DNA from 2 places in the Streptomyces botrytidirepellens genome. Region 1 is predicted to be linked to the other one. Evidence: predicted binding sites of a transcription regulator. Region 1 holds the regulator's gene; the other holds the start of a gene.

The links. Region 1 encodes HspR, which represses chaperone genes until heat shock. Its sites were predicted from a motif close to TTGAGNNNNNNNNNCTCAA; they were not measured.
Region 2: the regulator HspR is predicted to act here: its motif matches at 6,543-6,561, upstream of lon (endopeptidase La).

Annotation. Positions count from the first base shown of each region.
Region 1 is NZ_RIBZ01000268.1:15,212-31,356, reverse strand. Features, by position in the region: gene grpE (nucleotide exchange factor GrpE) at 1-294, shown strand, start outside; gene dnaJ (molecular chaperone DnaJ) at 358-1,536, shown strand; gene EEJ42_RS21095 (heat shock protein transcriptional repressor HspR) at 1,541-2,026, shown strand; gene EEJ42_RS21090 (Uma2 family endonuclease) at 2,243-2,884, shown strand; gene EEJ42_RS21085 (hypothetical protein) at 2,959-3,231, shown strand; gene EEJ42_RS21080 (ATP-binding protein) at 3,242-3,676, opposite strand; gene EEJ42_RS21075 (helix-turn-helix domain-containing protein) at 3,907-4,758, shown strand; gene EEJ42_RS21070 (DUF397 domain-containing protein) at 4,769-4,966, shown strand; gene EEJ42_RS52990 (endonuclease domain-containing protein) at 5,494-6,057, shown strand; gene EEJ42_RS21060 (HsdM family class I SAM-dependent methyltransferase) at 6,070-7,644, opposite strand; gene EEJ42_RS21055 (restriction endonuclease subunit S) at 7,641-9,101, opposite strand; gene EEJ42_RS21050 (DEAD/DEAH box helicase family protein) at 9,098-12,703, opposite strand; gene EEJ42_RS21045 (cupin domain-containing protein) at 12,851-13,222, shown strand; gene proP (glycine betaine/L-proline transporter ProP) at 13,385-14,902, shown strand; gene EEJ42_RS21035 (pyridoxamine 5'-phosphate oxidase family protein) at 14,915-15,319, opposite strand; gene clpB (ATP-dependent chaperone ClpB) at 15,442-16,145, shown strand, end outside.
Region 2 is NZ_RIBZ01000733.1:1,089-8,573, forward strand. Features, by position in the region: gene EEJ42_RS37395 (protein phosphatase 2C domain-containing protein) at 1-741, shown strand, start outside; gene EEJ42_RS37400 (MarR family winged helix-turn-helix transcriptional regulator) at 1,002-1,535, opposite strand; gene EEJ42_RS37405 (lysozyme) at 1,746-2,636, shown strand; gene EEJ42_RS37410 (TetR/AcrR family transcriptional regulator) at 2,771-3,349, shown strand; gene EEJ42_RS37415 (NAD(P)H-dependent oxidoreductase) at 3,449-4,000, opposite strand; gene lon (endopeptidase La) at 4,112-6,520, opposite strand; gene EEJ42_RS37425 (RNA polymerase sigma factor) at 6,665-7,276, shown strand; partial or broken gene EEJ42_RS37430 (zf-HC2 domain-containing protein) at 7,273-7,485, shown strand, end outside.

The sequences.
Region 1 (16,145 bases):
GTCGCCGAATCGCTGGAGACGGTGGCGGCGAAGCTGGGCCTCCAGCAGTTCGGCAAGGAGGGCGAGCCCTTCGACCCGCTGGTGCACGAGGCGCTCATGCACTCGTACGCGCCGGACGTCACCGAGACGACGTGCGTGCAGATTCTCCAGCCGGGGTATCGAATCGGCGAACGAACGATCCGCCCGGCGCGGGTCGCGGTCGCCGAGCCCCAGCCGGGTGCCTCGCCCAAGGGCCCGGGCGAAGGCGACGGCACGGCGCCGGACGAGGAGAGCGGTGGCCCGGAAGAGGGCTGACGCGACGGTGACGGCGGTAACAACGGGAACAGCAGGAATATCAGGAGAGGAGGGACGTCGGGGATGAGCACCAAGGACTTCGTCGAGAAGGACTACTACAAGGTTCTCGGCGTCCCCAAGGACGCGACCGAGGCGGAGATCAAGAAGGCGTACCGGAAGCTCGCCCGCGAGTACCACCCGGACGCCAACAAGGGCGACGCCAAGGCCGAGGAGCGCTTCAAGGAGATCTCCGAGGCGAACGACATCCTCGGCGACCCCAAGCGGCGCAAGGAGTACGACGAGGCCCGCTCCCTGTTCGGCAACGGGGGCTTCCGCCCCGGGCCGGGCGGGGCGGGCTCCACCGGAAGCTTCAACTTCGACCTGGGCGACCTCTTCGGCGGCGCCCAGGGCGGCCCCGGTGGCGCGGGCGGCTTCGGCGGCGGGCTCGGCGACGTGTTCGGCGGTCTCTTCAACCGCGGCGGGCCCACCCGGACCCAGCCGCGGCGCGGCCAGGACATCGAGTCCGAGGTGACGCTCAGCTTCACCGAGGCCGTCGAAGGGGCCACCGTTCCGCTGCGGATGTCCAGCCAGGCCCCGTGCAAGACGTGCTCCGGCACCGGCGACAAGAACGGCACCCCGCGGGTCTGCCCGACCTGCGTCGGCACCGGACAGGTCAGCCGCGGCGGCGGGGGCGGCTTCTCGCTCACCGACCCGTGCGTGGAGTGCCGGGGCCGCGGTCTGATCGCGCAGGACCCGTGCGAGACCTGCAAGGGCAGCGGACGGGCCCGTTCCGCCCGCACCATGCAGGTCCGCATCCCCGCGGGCGTCAGCGACGGCCAGCGGATCCGGCTGCGCGGCAAGGGCGCCCCGGGCGAGACCGGCGGTCCGGCCGGTGACCTCTACGTCATCGTCCACGTGGACCCGCATCCGGTCTTCGGCCGCCGCGGCGACAACCTGACCGTCACCGTCCCCGTCACCCTTCCGGAGGCGGCACTCGGCGGCGAGATCAAGGTCCCGACGCTGGGCGGCCCGCCGGTCACCCTGAAGCTGCCGGCCGGCACCCCCAACGGCCGGACGATGCGCGCCCGCGGCAAGGGCGCGGTGCGCAAGGACGGCACCCGCGGCGACCTGCTGGTCACCGTCGAGGTCACGGTGCCGAAGGACCTCAGCGACGGGGCTCGCGAGGCGCTGGAGTCCTACCGGGAGGCGACCGCGGGCGAGGACCCGCGGGCGGAGCTGTTCCAGGCCGCGAAGGGAGCATGACCCAATGGAGACGCACGGCCGAGGGGGCCTCGGAGGCAGGGGACCCGGCCGGTCCCGCAATCCGTACGAGCTGACCGACGAATCGCCGGTGTACGTCATCTCGGTCGCCGCTCAGCTCTCCGGCCTGCATCCGCAGACCTTGCGTCAGTACGACCGTCTCGGCCTGGTCTCCCCGGACCGTACGCCCGGGCGCGGCAGGCGCTACTCCGCGCGCGACATCGAGCTGCTGCGCCAGGTGCAGCAGCTGTCGCAGGACGAGGGCATCAACCTCGCCGGGATCAAGCGCATCATCGAGCTGGAGAACCAGGTCACCGCGCTCCAGTCGCGCGTCGCCGAGCTCCAGTCGGCCGTCGAGGGCGCGGCCGCCGCGATGCAGCAGCGCGAGGCCCAGGTCCACGCCTCGTACCGCCGTGACCTGGTCCCCTACCAGGACGTCCAGCAGAGCAGCGCGCTGGTGGTGTGGCGTCCCAAGCCCAAGCGCAGGGACTAGCGTCTCCCTTGATGCGAGCGACAGGCCCGGCGACCGACCTCGGTCACCGGGCCTGTCGCATGGCGAGGTCTTCGATGCTCCCGTCCGAGGACTCATCCGTTCGAGTGGCACGCCACCCGCACCCGGGCCGTCAGGCCACTCGTCTCCCTAGCGTGAGGCCGTTGCCTGTGCCGCAAGGACACGCTTGGCCCACACTTGAGGAGGAGGCGCTGCGCCGTGACCGCACTCGCCCATGAGGCGCCTACGACGTCGGAGGTGCCCGAGACCATGTCCCCGATCTTGCTCGATGAGGCCCTGTGGCAGGCGTGGAAGTCCCTGGAACTCCCCGAGGGCTTTCGCGCGGAGATTGTCGAGGGGTTCATCGAGGTGTCGCCGACCGGACGTTCCAGCCATGGTTTGATCATTCACCGCATGTACCGCGCGATGGCGCACTGCCTGGATGACTCTGATTGGGCTGCGTATCGCGACCTGACCGTCATCCACGGAATGAAGGTGTGGGTCCCTGACATCTTCGTCGCGCCGGAGGAACCCGAAGAGCACCTCACCGAGGACGGCCTCGGCTTCGCCGCATCCGCCGTGAAGCTCGTCGTTGAAGTGGTCTCTCCCGGGCATGAGAACCAGCAGCGCGATCGGGTGCGCAAGCGCCGCGCCTACGCCGGGGCCGGAATTCCCGTCTACGTCATGATCGACGACCACGATCAGCATGGCACGGTCACCGTGCTGACCTCGCCCTCTCCGGACGAGCAGACGTACGCGGCCGAGACCCGTGTCCCGTACGGCACGGTGGTGGAGATTCCGGAGGGCCCGGCGAAGGGTTTCGCGATCACGGAAGAGATCACCGGCCCGCGCCAGTCGTGATCGGAGCGCGATGAGTTCCGGGCCGCTGGACGGTCCTACCTGCTGAACGGAGCATTCCACCGCAGGAGACCCCGATGCACGCAGTCCTCGTCACCCTGACCATCGACCCGGCCCAGGCCCCCGCGGCCGCGGGGGCGCTCATGAATGACATTTTGCCGAAGCTTACCGCCGCGCCGGGGTTCGTCTCCGGCCAGTGGCTGGAGCCCGTGGACGGCCGCGGCATGTCGATCCTGACGTTCGAGGACGGGGAGCTGGCCCGCGCGGCCGTGCCGCTGCTCGGCGGCTCGGCCCCCGGCGTCACCATCGAGTCCGTGGAACTCCGCCGCGTCGCCCTTACGGCGCCCTGACCGTCACGGCCTACGCCCATGAGGCGGGCGGCTTCCGGCTGATCTCGCACCAGACGACCTTGGACGCGGGCCCCCACCGCTCGCCCGTCAGCGGGTAGTGGCTCCACCGGTCGGCGAGCAGCCGCAGCAGGTGCAGCCCGCGCCCGCTCTCGCTGCCCGCCGTGAGCGGGCGGAGGCCGGGTGGGGTCACGCTGGAGTCCCACACGGTCATCCGCAACGTCTCGGCGGACCACTTCAGCCGCAGATCGGCCTCGCCGCCCGCGTGCACGAGGGCGTTGGTGAGCATCTCGCTCGCCAACAGCTCGGCGCGCTCGACCAGTTCGGGCAGCTCATGGGCGGTGAGGGCGGTACGGAGGGAGGCTCTGGCCACGCCGACGGCCCGGGGGTCGTGCGGGATGTGGAGGCAGTACTCGAACGGGGCGACGGGTGGCGTGACGAGGGGCATACGGGCCTCCTGCTGGCGCGATGGGACGGGCCGACCGGTGTCAGTGCCGCTGTGCCGCGTTTGCGGGCATGACGGTGCGCTTCCGGCTGGCCGGTTGCTTCGCTGGGTGAGCGATGCGATACGTAACGTAGGGCCCAAGTATGGTCCCTCGCAACCATGTCGTGAAGGTTCGCCCGATTGGGACAAGTCGTGGCACAGTGGCGCCGCAGGGCTCAGGAGGAAGAGGGTTCATGCCGCGGAGAAACCACGTAACTGCTCGGCAGGAGCGACTGGGTGCGGAGCTGCGGAAGTTGCGCGAGCGGGCGGGCGTAACCGCGCGTGAGGCGGCCGACGTCGTCGGCATGGACCAGGCCACGATGTCGCATCTTGAGGCAGGGCGCGTCGCGGCGGGTGAGAAGCGTGTGCGGCAGCTGACCTCGCACTACGGTGTCTCGGACGTCCCCTTGGTTGATGCCCTTGCCGGGATGGCGGCTGAGCGGGTTCGCGGGTGGTGGGGGAAGTATCAGGGCCGTCTCGTCCCAGTGCTGCTGGATCTCGCAGAGCTGGAGCATCATGCACGTGGCCTCAAGCTGTTCCAGATGGTGCATGTGCCGGGCCTCTTCCAAAGCGAGGACTACATGCGGGCACTTCATGTGAACGCGCACTACGAGTTGTCGTCGGAGCTCCTTGAGGCGACTGTGGATTTTCGCCTGAGCCGCCAGCAGGTCCTGGACCGTGATGCTCCGCCCGAGACGCGCGCCGTCGTGCATGAAGCCGCTCTCCGTATCAAAGTCGGCGATCGCAAGGTTGCGCGTGGACAGCTTGACCACCTGCTGGAGGCATCCACACGACCGTGTGTGAGCCTGCGAGTGATCTCCTTCGAGGAGGAGGGATTCGCCGGTGCCGGTCTGCCGATGCTGTACGCGGAGGGCCCGGTGCGACAGCTGGACACGGTGCAGTTCGACACGGTGAACGGCAGCGTGTTCTCCGGCGAGGAGAAGCAGTTGGCCGACTACCGGAGGGTCTTCGGCATGATGGAGAGCGCTGCCCTGCCGGTGAGAGAGTCGCGTGACCTCATTCACCGCATCGCAGAGGAGCTGTGAAGAAGTGCAGATGTCCAGGGCATGGCGGAAGAGCTCGTACTCCGCTGGAACGCAGGGCAACGAGTGCGTGGAACTCGCCGCCACTGGCGGTGCCATATGCCTGCGCGAGAGCGACGACCCCCGCGTCGTCCTCACGACCACGCCTCCCCCTCTCGCGGCCTTCATACGGGCCGCCAAGGCTGGGGAGTTCGACGGCTTGACCGAGTGAGCAGGGGGCTGCGGTGGGTTTGGTCGCCGATACATCACCCGTGTTGGCGTACCGGCGGCGCAAACCCACCGCACACCCCGTTATCCACAGGCCCAGCACGGGAGCAGAGGCCTGCGGCACTGTGGGGGGAGACGGGGACGGGGGATGCGGTGCCGCTGGCCAGGCTCGCCGCTGCCCAGGGCGGGGTGGTGCTGACTGCCCAAGCGCTGGCGGGGGGCTGGAAGCGCGGGCGGCTGAACCGCCGCTTCCGCGCGGAGGGGTGGACACAGCTCCGTGCAGGCGTGTGGGCGGAGCCCGGGCGTGCAGTTGGACCGATGGCGTTGCTGTGGGCGAACCAACTGGCGCATGCGCGCCTCGTCGTCAGCCATACGGCGGCGGCGGTGCTGCATGACATCGAAACCCGTACACAACGTGTGGAGTTCACTGGGCCGCCCCAGGGCAGGACGGACGTTCACGGTGGCGTGCTGCACCGCTTGCCGCTCGGGGCGGACGAAACCACAACCGTGGGCAGGCTGAGGGTGACCACCGTGGCACGCACCATGGCAGACCTCTTACGGGCCGGGCCGCGGGACGACGCGCTGGTGGCGGTGGAGTCGGCGGTGAGCAGGCGGCCCAGCCGGTACGGGGGCGGTAAGCCGCGCAGGGAGGCGCTGACCACGCTGGGGGAAGTCGCCGAGACCCTTGAGAGGAGGCCCACCCTGCGCGGTACGGCCACCGCACGGGAGTGGCTGGCGCTGGCGGACCCCAAGGCGGGGTCACCGGCGGAGACGATGGCCCGCCTGCGGATGCACGACGCGGGGCTGCACCCCGCCTCGCAGGTGCTGCTCACGACCCCCTCGGGTCGGCGGGCGTATCCGGACTTCTTCTTCCGGGCGCAGGGGCTGGTGGTGGAGATCGAGGGCTACCGGTGGCACGGGAGCAGGGCACAGCACCAGCGGGACACGGCCCGCTTCAACGACCTGATGTCGTGCGGGGAGGTGCGCCGGATTCTGCGGTTCACGGCGAGTGATGTTTATCGACGCCCCGGAGCGATGATCCGCGACATCCGGGACGCCCTTGCCCAGCTGTCCGGCGTTCAGCCCGTTTCGTAGCTCGCGGGGAGGTCACTCATCGGCGATGTCCGCCTCGTTGCCCCCTCGCGCCTGCTGGAGGGTTTCGGCGATGGCGGCGAACTCGCTGAGCGCGGCCTGGAGGTCCTCGACGATCTCGGCGGCGAGGACTTCGGGCGCGGGGAGCGAGTCGGCGTCGTCGAGGCTGGGGTCCCGGAGCCAGAGGATGTCGAGGTTCGCCTTGTCGCGGGCGGCCAGCTCTTCGTAGGTGAAGGACTTGAAGCGTTCGGTTTCGACGCGCTGGCTGCGGTCCTCGTCGTCGGGCCGGTAGCACTGGACGAAGTCCTCAAGGGAGGCCCGGGTGAGGGGGTTCTGCTTGAGGGTGAAGTGCTGGGCGGTACGGAAGTCGTAGACCCAGAGCTTCTCGGTCCAGGGCTTCTCGGGGCGGGCGGGCTTGCGCTCGAAGAACAGGACGTTCGCCTTCACACCGCCCGCGTAGAAGATGCCGGTGGGCAGGCGGAGGAGGGTGTGGACGTCGTACTCCTTGAGGAGGCGGCGCCGGATGGTCTCGCCCGCGCCTCCCTCGAAGAGGACGTTGTCCGGGACGACGACGGCGGCGCGGCCGTGGATTTCGAGCAGCGAGGCGATGTGCTGGACGAAGTTCAGCTGCTTGTTGGTCGTGGTGACCCAGAAGTCCCGGCGCTCGTACGCGATGGACTCGCGGGCCGCCTTGCCGTCGTCGCCGTAGACGGTGATGGAGGACTTCTTGCCGAAGGGCGGGTTGGCGAGGACCAGGCTGGCGCGCTGGTCGGGCGGGGCGGCGAGCGCGTCCTTGGTATGGACGAGGGCTGGGCCGGTGGAGTGGCCGATGCCGTGGAGGTAGAGGTTCATCGCGGCGAGGCGCGCGGTGTTACGGACCAGCTCGTTGCCCCAGATGCCGCCCGAGCTGAGGTGCTCGCGCTGCTCGGGGGTGAGGTTGGAGCCGTACTCCTTGAAGATGTGCTCGGCGGCGGCGAGGAGGAAACCGCCGGTTCCACTGGCCGGGTCCGTGATCGTGTCTTCGGGGGTCGGCTTGACGCAGTCGATGATGGCCTGGATGAGGGGGCGCGGGGTGAAGTACTGGCCGGCGCCGGACTTGATGTCCTCGGCTCCGCGGGCCAGGAGTTCTTCGTAGGCGTCGCCCTTGATGTCCGTCTTCTGGCCCGACCAGCTCTCCTTGTCGATGAGGTCGCTGATCAGGCGCTTGAGCTTGGCGGGGTCGTGGACCCGGTTGCGGGCGCCGTTGAAGATCAGGTGGAAGGTGGTGTTCTGGCGCTGGTTGCCGAGGTCTTCGAGGAGGTTGGTGTAGGCGACTTCGAGCGCCGCACCGCTCTTCTTGAGGAGTTCGGGCCAGCCCCGGCCCTCCCACTCGGGCCCTTCGGGCATGATCTGCTCGCGGAACATCGCGGGGCGGGACTGGGCCTCGTGCGCCATCTTGAGGAAGACGAGCAGGGTGAGCTGCTCGACGTAGTCGATGGTGGAGACGCCGTCGTCGCGCAGGACGTGGCAGTAGCTCCAGAGCTTGTCGACGAGACGGCGGGCCTCGGTGGTGTTGCCGGTGGTGGCGTTCGTGGTCGGGGCCGTCGTCACGATGGGAACTCCAGGTCGAGGGTGGGCTGTTCGCCGGTGAGGGGTGTGGTGGCGGTGGCTGCGGGCGCGGGTGGAGGCTCGTCGTGGGTGGCCTTACGCTGCGCCGGTGCCCGGCGGGTGCGCCGCTTCTTGGGTGCGGCGGCCTCGCGCTCCGCGCGGATGCGGGCGAGGAGTTCTTCGGCGGGCTCGTCGTTGGGGTCTTGGGGGACGAGGCGTCCGGCGAAGGCGTCCCGCAGGAAGGCCGCTCGCAGGAGGTTTGGTTTGTTGCTAGTAGCGAGTCCTTGGGCAACGCTCAAGTGCGCGAAAAGCTTATCCAATCGCTCCGCGATTCGCTGCTGTACAGAAATTTCGGGGATTGGTACGAGTAGATGTTGCAGGTCGGGTTTGTTGATTTGCGGCACATTCGATCCATCGGCGAGCTCTTGAAGGTCGATGCTCTGAAACCAATACCATAGGTAATCTGGCCTGACTGTATTTCCGGGGGTGATGCCCATGACGTTCAGGTCGAAAGTGCCAAGTGTGCCGGTGATGCGCTTTTTGTTGGTGGCGATTGCACCCCCCCTCTTCGGGATGATGATAGTTCCCTCTGGGTGTACTTTGAGCCCAGCGTGCTGAATATCTTTGGAGTGCACATAGGTGCGGGACTGCGTGAGGTACCTCCCATTGCTATCATTCATGTCGCCAACTTTCCAGAAAGGGACGTTGGCTTCTGATGGGATGCTCTCGAAATCGATTTCGCCTTTGCGGGGAGTGCTGCCACCTTGGATCCTGGCCACCTTTTCCAGGGGTTCCAACCTGTGCCTGTGCTGTGCGCTGCAAGAATGAGGCGAGAAATACGTCTTCAGGACGGATCGGTGAAGCAGTTCGATGCGACGTCCGGTGCTGGTGAAGGCTTGTTGGGCGGCGTCCAAACGGGACAGACCCTCTTCGAGCGCGGCGACGATGCGGCGCTGTTCACCCAGTGGCGGCAGCAGACACTCGATCTCCGCCAGCGCTCCCTGGGAGATGTTGCGCATCGAGTCCTTGGTACCGGTCGCACGTTCCGAGATCTGGCTTCGGACGGACGGCGAGGAGAGCAGGTACGCCAACCACTCCCGGTCAATGCCGTTAGCCGGAAGGAGCCGAAGGCTCTTATCGCTAAGGAGTAGTCGGGGGCGACACTGCTTCACCAATACGGAAGCCCCCACATACGCGGCTGTATTCGCGCGGCTCAGCAGGATGTCGCCAGGCTTGATCTCGTAGTCGGGGTTGTGCTCGAAACCCGCGGGAACGGTCTTGTTCTCCGACTCATCGAAGTCGCCCCAGGTCATCGCGCTGACCTTGATGACGCCCCATTCATCCGGGCCAGCGGGTCGGGGTTCGCACTTGTAGGATTTCCCCGCCTCGATCCGATCGAGAATTTCTCCGAGCCGGACCCGAACCCAACCCTTGGGCAACTCCGCACCGACCCTACTCACGCGCCCAGCTCCCGTCCCAGCTCATCCAACAACTCAGCCCCACGGTCGGCGCCGAAAGCTCGCAAGAACCCATCAACCCCACCATGCTCGATGAAGGGTACGTCCTTCAGGTGCTCCGGCCCGATCGCCGCATCCGTCGCTATCACGTCCACCATCCGGTCCAGCCACCACTCCTGCTCCTCGTCGAACACTGCACCCGCCTGCGCCTGCCGGGCACGCCACGCCGCGTACCGCTCCTCGACCAGCGCCCGGTACGGGCGGACCTCCTCGTCCAGGCCCAGCTCGTACCGCAGCAGGCCGATGAGATCCACCGCACCGGCCTTGCCACTCGGGCGCTCGGTCGCCTTCCCGAGCTGCACGTACGCGTCGTAGAGCTTCGTGGGCGTCCACTGGAACGGGGGACGTTCGATCTTGCGCGCCAAGTCGCGGACCTTGCGGTAGACCTCCCTGGGCTCGCGCCGCTCGCGGAAGGCGACGTTGAACGCGGCGATCTCGTCGCGGTGGGTCTCCAGGTACTGCTTCCAGGACGTCACCCGCCTCATCGCCAGCTCGTCCGCCGTGATGCCGCGTGCCTCCCGCACGCTGTCCACGCTCACCTCGTCGATGACGATGTCATGGGCGCGCCGTATCGACATCAGCCGTTCCCGCAACTCCTTGTTGGACGCGATCGGTTTGAGCGCCTGCACCAGGTTCTCCCGGACCTTCTCCCGGCCGCCCTCCTGCTGCGCCTTCTCCTGCTCGTCCGGGTCGACCGCCTTGACCAGGCCGCCCACGATCTCGCTCAGCGGCTGACCGGCCATCTCCTCGATCTCATCGCGCTCGTCATCCGTGATCTGACGGTCCAGCCGGGCAAGGCGTCCGGCCAGCGTGGCGACCTCGTCATCGGTCATCGCAAGGCCCGCCGTCTTGTCCATCAGCCGTTGGAGCGGGATCTGCTTCTCGGACGCCCGGTTCAGGGGGCGGGCGTCCACCCGGGGCGAGTCCGTCACACCCACCGCGTCGACGATGACGAACCGCTCCTTCACCTCCGCGTCCGGCGTGACCGCCTGGAACTCGGCGGCGGGAATGGTCCGCGAGCCCCGGCCCTTCATCTGCTCGAAGTAGGCCCAGCTCTTCACGTCGCGCAGGAAGAAGACGCACTCCAGCGGCGGGATGTCCGTCCCGGTGGCGATCATGTCGACGGTCACGGCGATCCGCAGCTCGGGGCTGTTGCGGAACGCCTTGATGAGCCGCGCGGGGTTCTTCGCCGCGTGCGTGATCTTCGTACAGAAGTCGTCGCCCTCGCCGAAGACCTGGCGCACCGTCTGCACGATCTCATCGGCGTGGTTGTCGTCCACGGCGAAGATCAGAGTCTTGGGCACATGGGTGCGCGCCCGCTGGGCCTCGCCCTCGCCCATTGGCGGGAAGATGTCGGTGAAAAGGTGATCGCGGAAGGTCTCGATCACCAGCTTCAGCTGCCCCTTGCTGATGATCTGCCGTCCGAGCTGGGACGCCTTCCACTCCAGGTCGGACTCGAGCTCCTGGTACCGCTCGCGCCGGGTCTTCCGCTCCCGTACCGGAACGACCGTCTCGGCGGGGATGGTGCTGCCCTGCTCGCCCAGCTCGGTACGGATGCGGAAGACATCGAAGTCGACGTTGACGCCGTCCGCGACGGCCTGCTCGTACGGGTACTCGCTGACGAGGTTCTGGAAGAAGAAGCCGAAGGTCTGGGCGACGGGGGTCGCGGTGAGCCCGACCAGGTGGGCGTCGAAGTACTCCAGCACCGCGCGCCACTTGCCGTAGATGGAGCGGTGGCATTCGTCGACGACGATCAGGTCGAAGGACTCGGGCGGCAGTGAGGCGTTGTAGCCGACCTCGGCCGGGGTGTCGATCAGGTCGTAGCGGTCGAGGGCGGCGTCGTCCACGTCCGCGTCCGGGACCTCGCGACCGGTCAGGGCCATCCACAGCCGCTGCACCGTGGACACGACGACATCCGCCGAGCCGAGCACGGTGTCGCCCGCCAGCCGCTGCACCACGTACAGCTCGGTGAACTTCCGGCCGTCGTCCGGGGTGTCGAAGTTCTCGAACTCCGTGGCGGCCTGGCTGCCCAGGTTGTTGCGGTCGACCAGGAACAGGATCCGCTTGGCATCGGCGTGCTTGAGCAGCCGGTAGCTTTCGCTCACCACCGTGAACGTCTTGCCCGCGCCCGTGGCCATCTGGATGAGGGAGCGGGGGTCGTCCTTGGCGAGGGAGCGCTCCAGCCCCTCGATCGCCGACACCTGGGCCGGGCGCAGCGGCTTCCGGTCGAGGAACACTTCCGGCAGGCGGCGCATCCGGGCGCGCAGGGTGGGTGCCTGCGGGTCGGCCTCGGCCTCGTCGATCCAGCGGGCGACGGTGTCCGGGCGGTGGATGGCGAAGACGTCCCGGGTCCGGGGCGCAGGGTCGAGGGCATTGTGGAAGCGGACGGTGTTGCCGTCGGCGACGTAACGGAAGGGCAGGCTGGCCCGCCAGGCGCTGAGCTGCTGGCTGCGGGTGAGCCCGGTGGCGTACCGCGCGGCCTGGTGCATGGCGCCCTCCAGGTCGGCGCCCTCGCGCTTGGCCTCGACCACACCCACCAGCTGCTGTTTCACGTAGAGCAGGTAGTCGGCGCGACCCACCGCGGTGGTGACCTCGCGCACGGCAACGCCGGCGACTCCGGGGACGCCCTCCTCATAGAGGTTCATGGCGTTGGCGTCCTGGACCACCCAGCCCGCCTGCTCCAAGATCCGGTCCAACTCCGCGCGGACCTGCGCCTCGCTCATGGGAGGCAGGGCCGCCTTTTGGGCGTGGGAGATGAACGCGTCGCGTTCCGAGGTGTTCCTGAGTGGCTTCGGCGCGATGGAGACGTCGGCCAGGTCGGCGTCGGACTCTTCGATCTGTGCGCTGAGCTGCTCGACCAGTTCGCTGAGCGCGGCACGGTCCGCTTCGGCACGGGCCAGTTCGGCTTCGGCCTGCTCGCGTGCGGCCTTCTCCCGCTCCAAGCGGTCCTGCTTGCCGTCGAAGCGCATCCGGGCCTCGGCGAGCTTGGCCCGGTAGTCGTCCAGCTCGGTGCGGAGCTGTTCCAGCTCCTCCAGGTCGGCGGGGGTGGCCGGGGTGGGGCTGTCGTCGGGTGTGGCCGGGGCGAGGAAGACACGGTGGGTGGTGTCGTTCTGGTTGCGGGCCCGGTGCAGCCAGTCGCCGAGCTTGAAGCAGGTCTCGACCATCTGGAGCGCGGTGCGGACGTTCGCGTAGTAGCCGTGGGCGGCCTTGTTCCCCGTATCGCGCAGGAAGTCGAACCAGTCGTAGGTCTGCTCTTTCAGGATCCCGGCCTGGGACAGCGCCTTGATGCGGTGGAACTGCTTGTTGCTGTTGACCTGGAGGCCGAGGAGGTGCAGCAGATAGCGGGCCATGACCTCGCCGAACAGGCGGGCCTTGAACATTGCGGCGTGCGAGTCGGTGTGGACATACGACTCGGCGGAGCAGCCGATGGTGACGAGCAGGGGCTCGTGTTCCAGCAGATGACCGAAGTTGGACGATCCGGCTGCCAGCTGAGCGACCTGCGGGTCGTGCTGGTTTCCGCCCTGGCCGGTCGGCGACGTCGGCATGGTGTTCCCCCCAGAACCGTTTCCGTGCGTGAGCAAAGCCTTGCAGGATGCCACTGGGGCGCCGTGCCGCACAAGGGCTTTGCGAGAACGACGAGGCTCTTGCCGGGCCCGAGGCGCACCATGGAGGTGTGGGAGGAGGTACGCACCATGATGGAGATCAAGACGCTGGACAAGCCGGATGAGCGACGGGACTTCCCCGGTGGCCATCTGGAGACCCTGCACCTGACGGGGCTCGACTTCGCCGTCGGCACCTTCGAGCCCGGATGGCGCTGGCGGGAGTCGGTCCGGCCGCTGGCCGGTACCGAGAGCTGCCAGGTCCGCCACACCGGGGTCGTGGTGAAGGGGCGGATGCGGCTGCGCATGGACGACGGCGCCGAGGCCGAGGTGGGGCCCGGCGATGTGTTCGTGATACCGCCCGGCCACGACGCGTGGGTGGTCGGCGACGAGCAGGTGGTGGTGTACGACACCGGCGGTGAGATGGCCGAGGTGTACGCACGCGCGGAGCGGGGCGAATCCTGATCCGACGGGGCACGAGCCCGGTCCGCGGGGTTTCGTCCGGTGGGTGCCGGTTACGCGTAGCAGCCCGGATCCGTCGGCAGGGATGAGATGAGCACCGGCCCCACACCACCGCACAAGGGCGGCCGCCCGGCCAGAGGCGGCGGCAGCGAACGCACCGACCGCATGGTGCGGACGCTGCTCCGCCGCCGCAAGAAGTCGCTCGCCTACGAGGACGTCACCGTCGTCGACCGGCCGCGGCTGCGGCGCGCGGTGACGGCGACCGCGGTCGGCAACACCATGGAGTGGTTCGACTTCGGCGTCTACGCGTACGTCGCGGTCACCCTCGGCAAGGTCTTCTTCCCGTCCAGTTCCCCGGCCGCGCAGGTGGTGTCGACGTTCGCCACCTTCGCGGTCGCCTTTCTGGTGCGTCCGCTCGGCGGGCTGGTCTTCGGGCCGCTGGGGGACCGCATCGGGCGGCGCCGGGTGCTGTCCACCACCATGATCATGATGGCGGTCAGCACCTTCGCGGTGGGGCTGCTGCCCGGCTACGGCTCGATCGGCTTCGCCGCGCCCCTGTTGCTGCTGGCGTGCCGGGTGGTGCAGGGATTCTCGACCGGCGGTGAGTACGCGGGTGCGACCACGTACATCGCGGAGTTCGCGCCCGACCGGCGGCGCGGCTTCCTGGGCAGCTGGCTCGACTTCGGCACGTTCGTCGGCTATTCGCTGGGCTCCGGGCTGGTCACGGTGCTCACCGCCGTGCTCGGGGACGACGGCATGGTGGACTGGGGCTGGCGGATTCCGTTCCTGGTCGCCGGGCCGCTCGGGGTGATCGGGCTGTACATGCGGCTGCGGCTGGAGGAGAGCCCGGCGTTCCAGCAGGAGGCCGAGCGGGCGGCCGCGGCGGCGAAGGCCGCGGCGGCGGGCGGCGGCTCGGCGCCGGTGGAGGAGGCGCGGCAGTCCGGCAAGGGGCGGCTGAAGGAGATCTTCACCCGGCACTGGCAGGCCGTGCTGATCTGCATGGGTCTGGTACTGCTGTACAACGTCACCAACTACATGGTGACGTCCTACCTGCCGACGTACATGACCTCCACGCTCGGCGAGGACGCCACCACCGCCCAGCTGCTGGTGCTCGCCACCATGATGGTCGTGGCGGTGACGATCACCGTGGTCGGGCGGTCCTCCGACCGCTGGGGGCGGCGGCCGATGTTCATGGCCGGGAGCGGGGCCATGATCGTGCTGGCGATCCCGGCGTTCCTGCTGATCCAGATGGGCGGCATCCTGCTGCCCGCGATCGGCTGTCTGGTGCTGGGGCTGCTGCTGGTCACGTTCGCGGGCACGAGCGCCGCGACGCTGCCGGCGCTGTTCCCGACCCGGCTGCGCTACGGCGCGCTGTCGATCTCGTTCAACCTCTCCGTGTCGCTGTTCGGCGGGACGACGCCGCTGATCGCGTCGTCGCTGGTCGAGTCGACGGGCGATCCGCTGGTGCCCGCGTACTACCTGATGGCGGCCGGTGTGGTGGGCCTGGTCTCGGCCCTGTTCCTGTACGAGACGGCCGGGAAGCCGCTGCGCGGCTCGGGCCCGATGGTGGAGACCGAGGAGGAGGCCCGTACCGCGGTGGCGGAGAGCCGCACCGAGGCCGGGCGCAGGGCGCGCGACATCTGGATCAGGGTGCGTCACCCCTGGGGACACCACCAGCAATGAGCCGCGCGCTCCTCAGCCGCGGCCCATCGCACGGGTGATCGTGATCTCGATCAGCACGCGGTGCGGGTTGGGGCGGGGCTCGCGCTCGTAGCGTTCGGCGTAGCGGCGTTCGGCGTCGGCGATCAGCTCGGGTTCGGTGCGTACCCGCGCGATCCCCTCCAGCGTGGCCCACCGCTTGCCCGCCATCTGGCAGACGGCGACCCGCGCGCCGCCTTCGCCCGCCGCCCGGACGTGGGCGACCTTGCGGCTGTGGCCGCTCGCGATGACGCGGGCGAGCCCGGCGTCGGGGTCGTAGGTGACGCCGACCGGGACGACGTGCGGGGTGCCGTCGGGACGGAGGGTGGTGAGGGTGCAGACGTGGCGTTCGCGCCAGAAGGCGAGGTACGCGGGGTCCGGGTTGCGTGGATCGAGGGCCATGGACGGGAACCTATGGCCAGAACGCTGGCGGAGACACAGTTGAGTGGAATAGACTCAACTTTACGCATGTTGTGCAGGGCAGGATTGTGGGCCGCCGCGCGCGATGAGGAGGAGCACAGGACGTGGACGCCGAGCTGACCAACAAGAGCCGGGCGGCGCTGAGCGCAGCCAACGACCGGGCGGTGTCCGCCGGGCACGCCGATCTGACCCCGGCCCATCTGCTGCTCGCCCTGCTCCAGGGGCAGGACAACGAGAACGTGATGGATCTGCTGGTCGCCGTCGACACCGACGCGGCCTTCGTACGGAACGGGGCCGAGCGGCTGCTCGCCGCCCTGCCCAGCGTGCAGGGCTCCACCGTGGCCCCGCCGCAGGCCAGCCGCGACCTTCAGGCCGTCCTCGTGGACGCCGCGCAGCGCGCCAAGGACCTCGGCGACGATTACATCTCCACCGAGCACCTTCTGATCGGCATCGCCGCCAAGGGCGGCCAGGCCGGGGAGCTGCTCGACCAGCAGGGGGCGAGCGCCAAGGCGCTGCTCGCCGCGTTCGAGAAGGCCAGGGGTGGACAGCGGGTGACGACTCCCGATCCGGAGGGCACGTACAAGGCGCTGGAGAAGTTCGGCACGGACTTCACCGCCGCCGCGCGCGAGGGGAAGCTCGACCCGGTCATCGGCCGGGACCAGGAGATCCGGCGCGTGGTGCAGGTGCTCTCGCGGCGCACGAAGAACAACCCGGTGCTGATCGGCGACCCGGGCGTCGGCAAGACCGCCGTGGTGGAGGGGCTCGCCCAGCGCATCGTCAAGGGCGATGTGCCGGAGAGCCTGCGCGA
Region 2 (7,485 bases), on a different contig from region 1:
GACCCGCGGCGCCCCAACGAGGACTACGCGTCCGTGGCCCTGCCCGCGTCGGGACACGGCGGCGCGCTCGTGGTGCTGGACGGGGTGACCCCGCCCGAGGGCGACGCCGGATGCGCCCACGGCGTGCCCTGGTACACCGCCCGGCTCGGCGGCGCGCTGCTGGAGCTGACCGGTTCACGGCGGGACGCGTCGCTCGCCGACTGCCTCGCGTACGCGATCGGGCGCACCGCCGAGGCACATAGTTCAACTTGTGACCTTTCTCACCCCCTGACCCCTCAGGCGACCGTGGTCGCGGCGCGCTGGGACGCGGACCGGGTCGAGTACCTGGTGCTCTCCGACTCCGTCCTGCTCATCGAGCGGACCGGGGGCGGCGTGACGGCCGTGCTCGACGACCGCATCGACCGGCTGCGCGCCGAGGGGCGGCGGGTGGGCCCGCTGCGCAACGTCGAGGGCGGCTTCTTCACCGCCGCGGCCGATCCGGCGGTGACCGCCAAGGCGGTCACCGGCAGCCTGCCGCGCACGGAGGTACGGGCGCTGGCGGCCCTCACCGACGGGGCGTCGCGCTGGGTCGAGGTGTTCCGCGAGGGCGACTGGGCCGCCTGCCTCGGGCTGCTGCGCAAGGAGGGGCCGCAGGCGCTGATCGACCGGGTGCGGGCGGCGGAGCAGGCCGACCCGGACCGGACGGCCTTCCCCCGGGGCAAGGCCCACGACGACGCGGCGGCCGTCCTCGTCGAGCCGTAGGGGGTGTCACGCTCGCGCGACGGTCCGCACCCATGATGGGCGTCCCCGCCGAGCCGCGGCGGCCGTTGTCGCGGCGGCCGTCCCACCGAGTCGCGGGCGCCCGCGCCGGGCCTGAGCGGCCTCGCCCGGGGCGACGGCCAACCCTCGCCGGGCCGTCAGCGGACGCCGGAGGCCGCCGTCTTCAGGGGGCGGGTACCGCAGTCGCCACACCCACGTCGCCGGATCGGCGCGGCTCGCCGATCCTGACGTACATGAGCGCCCTACTGGTCCCGCTCCGCGCGGGACGCCTGCCCGGGCTCGTCGGCTTCCTGCGTACTGTTCAACCGGTGCAGCAGCCGCGCGAGTTCGGCGACCTCGCTGCGCTCCCAGGCGGCGAGACGGCGGGCGTACCGCGCGCGCCGGGCGCCGCGGACCCGTCGGAAGCGGGCCCGGCCCTCGTCCGTCAGCTGCACCAGGAAGGCCCGGCCGTCCGCCGGGTCGGGCGCCCGGGTCACCAGCCCGAGGCCCTCCAGCGCGCGCAGCTGACGGCTCATCGTCGCCTTGCCCACACCGATGTAGGCCGCGAGGTCCGTCGCGCGCTGCTCCCCCGCGTCCTCCAGGCGCATCAGCAGCCCGTACGCGGCGGATTCCAGGTCGGGGTGGACCTCGCGGGCCAATTCGCCCGAGGAGGCGCGGGCGCGGCGCAGGAAGACGGCCAATTCGCGCTCCAGCGCCAGGAACGCATGGTCCACACCAATTCCGCCCACGGTGCCGCCCTCGCCCTCCTCGGGGGGCGTTGCCCTGTTGTTGTGCACGTCAGAGCCCTCTCCGGGTTTTCACATCGTGAAAGTTTCTTGCACGCACGGCTGTTACCGCAGCTCCATCAGTATTTCGCAGGATTAGACCAACGGCAGCCGGCCCCGACCCTTCCCCGTCGCTATCTACGCCCGTAGCGTCACTTATGACATGGCCATACCAACCGCATGTCTTCCCCGCTCCCCCCACCGAGGCTTCGGAGGCACGCCATGCCCGTCCAGAGACCCGGCCCGACCCGGCGCACCCCCGGCGCGCTGATCGGCCTGCTCGCCGCCCTCCTTTCCGCCCTCCTCACCGCGTCCTTCGCGCTGTCCGGCCCCGCGTTCGCCGATGACGCCCCGACCGACGCACCGACCGCGGACGGCGGCACGAAGGCCATCCCGCACCCCGAGGACGACTGGGCGGGTTCACAGATTCTCAAACACGAGGGCGGCTCGACGACCGGCGAACCGCCCTCGCCGGCCGATCTGCTCGCCACCGTCGAAGGCGTGGACGTCAGCAGCCACCAGGGCAACGTCGCCTGGTCGACCCTCTGGAACAGCGGGGTCAAGTTCGCCTACGTGAAGGCGACCGAGGGCACCAGCTACACCAACCCGTACTTCGCCCAGCAGTACAACGGCTCGTACGACGCGGGCATGATCCGCGGGGCGTACCACTTCGCGCTGCCGGACAACTCCTCCGGCGCCGCCCAGGCCAACTACTTCGTCGACCACGGAGGCGGCTGGAGCAAGGACGGCAAGACGCTGCCGGGCGCGCTGGACATGGAGTACAACCCGTACGGCGCCACCTGTTACGGCAAAAGCGCCAGCGCGATGGTCAGCTGGATCAAGGACTTCACCAGCACCTACAAGTCGCGCACCGGCCGCGACCCGGTGATCTACACCTCCACCAGCTGGTGGAAGAGCTGCACCGGCAACTCCAGCGCCTTCGGCGGCGTCAACCCGCTGTGGATCCCGCGCTACGGCTCCTCCGTCGGTGAGCTCCCGGCGGGCTGGGGCTTCCACACCATCTGGCAGTACACCTCCTCCGGCCCGACGGTCGGCGACCACAACCTGTTCAACGGCGCGATCGACCGGCTGAAGGCGCTCGCCAACGGCTGAGACCGGCGCCCGAGCCGCCCAACCCCCCACCTACTCGACGCCCCTCGCCCTCCGGTGCACGGACAGGTCTGTCTGTACGCTGGAGGGCATCGGCCGTTCCTCCGGCCGCCCCGGCCCACCCGAGGAGCGTCACCATGAGCAGCGCCCGGCCCTCCGCCCGCGACCGGATCCTGTCCACGGCGACCGGCCTCTTCAACGCCCACGGCGTACGCGGCGTCGGAGTGGACCGGATCATCGCCGAGTCGGGCGTGGCCAAGGCGACGCTGTACGCCCACTTCCGCTGCAAGGACGACCTCGTCCTGGCCTATCTGCGGCAGTCGGACACCCACTGGCGCGGCGCGCTGACCGAGGCCGCCGAGGCGGCCGGGCCCGATCCGCGCGACCAGCTCACCGGCCTCTTCGACGCGCTGAGCGCGGCGACCCTGCGGGACGGCTTCCGCGGCTGCGCGTTCATCAGGACCGCGGGCGAGACGGAGCCGGGCGGCGAAGCGCACGCGGCGACGGCCGAGCACAAGCGCGCCGTACGGGCCTGGCTGACCGAGCTGGCCCGGGCGGCAGGCGCCGCCGACCCCGAGCAGCTCGCCCTGCGGATCTCGCTCCTCGTCGACGGCGCGATGGCCGCGGCGGCGCTGGAGCCCCGGCCGGAGATCGCGGAGGCGGCGCGGGAAGCGGCGCGGACGCTGATCGCGGAGGCGTGCCCGGCCCGGGTGTAGCACCTCGCCGCGGGTGCAGCACCCCGGCGCGGGTGCAGCACCCCGGATACGACGAAGGGCCCGGCCGCACGCGAGGCGGCCGGGCCCTTCGATCTGTCCTTACGCCACGGCGAGGTCCCGCTCGCGCGGCACCCCGGACGCCAGCAGCGCGCGGTAGTGCTCCTGGTGCGCGGCGAGCGCCGCGTCGTCCAGCCCGTGCGTGCCGTGGACGACGAAGGGCTCCTCGTAGCGCATGCCGGTGATGTTGGCGGTCGCGTCGAAGGTGTTGAGCAGCTCGGCGACCGTGAAGCGCTTGAACCCCTCGGGCCGGTACATCTCCTCCGAGGCACCCGCCGTGGTGGCGACGAGCAGCGCCTTGCCCCGCAGCGCGGTGCCCTGCGAGCCGTACGCGAAGCCGTGCAGGAACACCTCGTCCAGCCACTTCTTCAGCAGCGGCGGCGCCGAGTACCAGTAGAAGGGGAACTGGAGCACGATCCGGTCGTGCTCCAGCAGCAGCCGCTGCTCGCGCTCGACGTCGATGACCAGGTCCGGGTAGGTGGCGTACAGGTCGTGCAGCGTGACGCCGTCCACCGGACGCGCGGCCTCGGCGAGGGCGGCGTTGACGCGCGAGGCGGCGAGGTCGGGGTGGGCGAGGACGACGAGAGTGCGCACGGCTTTCCTCCGCGAGAAGCAATGACTGAACAGACAGGTCTGTCTGGTTGCCTGCTCAAGCTACCAGACAGACCTGTCTGACTGTCAACGACGGCCCGCGCCGCTGCGCGGCTACGCCGCCACCGGGACCTCCGGGGCGCTCGCCGAGGCGGGCTGGAGGGCCAGCTCCAGGACCTGGCGGACGTCCGAGACCGGGTGGACGTCGAGCTTCTCCAGGACCTCGGCGGGCACGTCGTCCAGATCCGGCTCGTTCCGCTTGGGGATGATCACGGTGGTCACCCCGGCCCGGTGCGCCGCCAGCAGCTTCTGCTTGACGCCGCCGATCGGCAGCACCCGCCCGGTCAGCGAGACCTCGCCCGTCATCGCCACGTCCGGCCGCACCTGGCGGCCCGAGAGCAGCGAGGCCAGGGCGGTGGTCATGGTGATGCCCGCGCTCGGGCCGTCCTTGGGCACCGCGCCCGCCGGTACGTGGAGGTGGATGCCGCGCTCCTTCAGGTCGGCGACCGGCAGCTCCAGCTCCGCGCCGTGGGAGCGCAGGAAGGACAGGGCGATCTGGGCGGACTCCTTCATGACGTCACCCAGCTGTCCGGTCAGGGTCAGCCCCGCGCCGCCCGTCTCGGCGTCCGCGAGCGACGCCTCCACGTACAGCACGTCGCCACCCGCGCCCGTCACCGCGAGCCCGGTCGCCACGCCCGGCACGGAGGTGCGGCGCTCGGCCGGGTCCTGCGCGGACTCGGGGGTGTGGTGCGGCCGCCCGATCAGCGGACGCAAGCTCTCCACCCCCACCGTGAACGGCAGTTCGCGCTCACCCAGCTCGTGCTGGGCCGCCACCTTGCGCAGCAGCCGCGCGATCGAGCGCTCCAGGGTCCGTACGCCCGCCTCGCGGGTGTACTCCCCGGCGAGCTTGCGCAGCGCCTCGTCCGCCACCTCGACCTCGCCCGGCTCCAGACCGGCGCGCTCCAGCTGCCGGGGCAGCAGGTGGTCGCGGGCGATGGTGACCTTCTCGTCCTCGGTGTAGCCGTCCAGGCGCACCAGCTCCATGCGGTCCAGCAGCGCCTCCGGGATGGCTTCCAGGACGTTGGCCGTGGCCAGGAAGACCACGTCGGACAGGTCGAGTTCGACCTCCAGGTAGTGGTCGCGGAAGGTGTGGTTCTGCGCCGGGTCCAGGACCTCCAGCAGGGCCGCGGCGGGGTCGCCGCGGAAGTCGGAGCCGACCTTGTCGATCTCGTCCAGGAGGACCACCGGGTTCATCGAGCCCGCCTCCTTGATGGCCCGGACGACCCGGCCGGGCAGCGCGCCCACGTACGTACGCCGGTGACCGCGGATCTCCGCCTCGTCGCGGACGCCGCCGAGCGCGACCCGGACGAACTTCCGCCCCATCGCGCGGGCCACGCTCTCGCCGAGGCTGGTCTTCCCGACGCCGGGCGGACCGACGAGCGCCAGCACGGCCCCGCCGCGCCGCCCGCCCACGACCCCGAGGCCGCGGTCGGCGCGGCGCTTGCGCACCGCCAGGTACTCGGTGATCCGCTCCTTCACGTCCGCCAGGCCCGCGTGGTCGGCGTCGAGCACCGCCTGGGCGCCGGGGATGTCGTACGCGTCCTCGGTGCGCTCGTTCCACGGCAGCTCCAGGACGGTGTCCAGCCAGGTGCGGATCCAGCTGCCCTCGGGGCTCTGGTCGCTGGCCCGCTCCAGCTTGTCGACCTCCTTCAGCGCCGCCTCGCGCACCTTTTCCGGCAGATCGGCGGCCTCGACCCGGGCCCGGTAGTCGTCGGACTCGTCCTCCGGATCGCCGTTCAGCTCGGCCAGCTCCTTGCGCACGGCCTCCATCTGCCGCCGCAGCAGGAACTCGCGCTGCTGCTTGTCGACGCCCTCCTGGACGTCCTTGGCGATCGACTCGGCCACGTCCTGCTCGGCCATGTGGTCGCTCAGCCAGGTCACGGCCAGCTTGAGCCGGGCCACCGGGTCGGCGGTCTCCAGCAGCTCCACGCGCTGGGCAACGCTGAGGAACGGCGAGTATCCGGAGTTGTCGGCGAGCTGCGAGACGTCGTCGATCTGCTGCACCCGGTCCACGACCTGCCAGGCGCCGCGCTTGCGCAGCCAGCTGGTGGCCAGCGCCTTGTACTCCTTCATCAGTTCGGTGACGGCACCGGGCAGCGGGTCGGGCACGATCTCCTCGACCGCGGTGCCCTCGATCCACAGCGCGGCCCCGGGCCCGGTCGTCCCGGCCCCGACCCGCACGCGCCGCACCCCGCGGATGAGCGCCCCGGGATCCCCGTCGGACAGCCGGCCCACCTGCTCGACGGTGCCGAGCGTGCCGATGCCCGCGTACGTCCCGTCGATACGCGGCACCAGCAGCACCCGTGGTTTCCCGCCGTCGGACCGGGCGGCGGCCTGCGCGGCCTCCACCGCGGCGCGTACATCGGTATCGGAAAGGTCCAGCGGCACCACCATGCCGGGCAGCACGACCTCGTCATCGAGAGGCAGGACGGGCAGGGTGAGCGGTGTGGACAGCGAAGCCATGATCTCCCCTTCGGCAGGCAAGTTGAGTTATGCAGACTCAATGCCTGGGAGCCTCCAGGTGTTCCCGAGTCCGTGTTCGCTGTGAGCGATCACCTGCCCCGGCTGCCGTGAACCGCCGCGGGGCTCCCGAGCGATAGAGGAAGCGTGAGACCGTTACGCCCCCTGGGGGCCCACTCGAGCGACACGGAGCTGCTGCGCGCCGTCGCGCGGGGCGACGCCGACGCGCTCGCCACGCTGTACGACCGGCACGGCGGCTGGCTGCACGCCCGGCTCACCCGGCGCTGCGCCGACCCCGAGACCGTGCAGGAAGTGCTCCAGGACACCTTCGTCACCGTCTGGCGGTCCGCCGCCTCGCACCGCGGCGGCGAGGCGGGCGGCTGGCTGTGGACCATCGCGGCCCGCCGCCTCGTCGACGCCCGGCGCACCGCCGTCCGGACCGCCGAGGCGCAGTCCGCGCACGCCCGCCACGACCCCGACGCAGCGCGTGCGACCACGCCCTCGGCGGAGGACCGGGTGCTCGACGCGCTGGAGTACGGCACCGTCGGCACCGCCCTGGACCGGCTCTCCCCCGAGCTGCGCGCCGTCCTGCGCGCCACGGTGGTGGACGGGCTCACCACGCGCGAGGCGGCACAGCTCCTCGGCATCCCCGAGGGCACCGTCAAGTCGCGCGCCCGCCGCGCCCGCCGCGAACTGCGCTCCGTACTCGCCCAGCTGTCCCCGCTGCCCGCGCCGCACCCGCTGGGAGGCACCCCATGACCCCTGCCTGGCATGTGACCCCCGCCCAGGCGGCGTCGTACGCCGACGGCTCGCTGCCGGAGCTGGACGCCTGGTCGGTCGACAAGCACCTGGAGGCGTGCACGCCCTGCGCCGCCCGCGTCTCCGCCGCAGTCCGCGCGGGCACGGCGGCCCCCGCCCTGGCGGCGGTACGGGCCGCCCTGCTGGCCACCGCGACGACGCCGGACGGG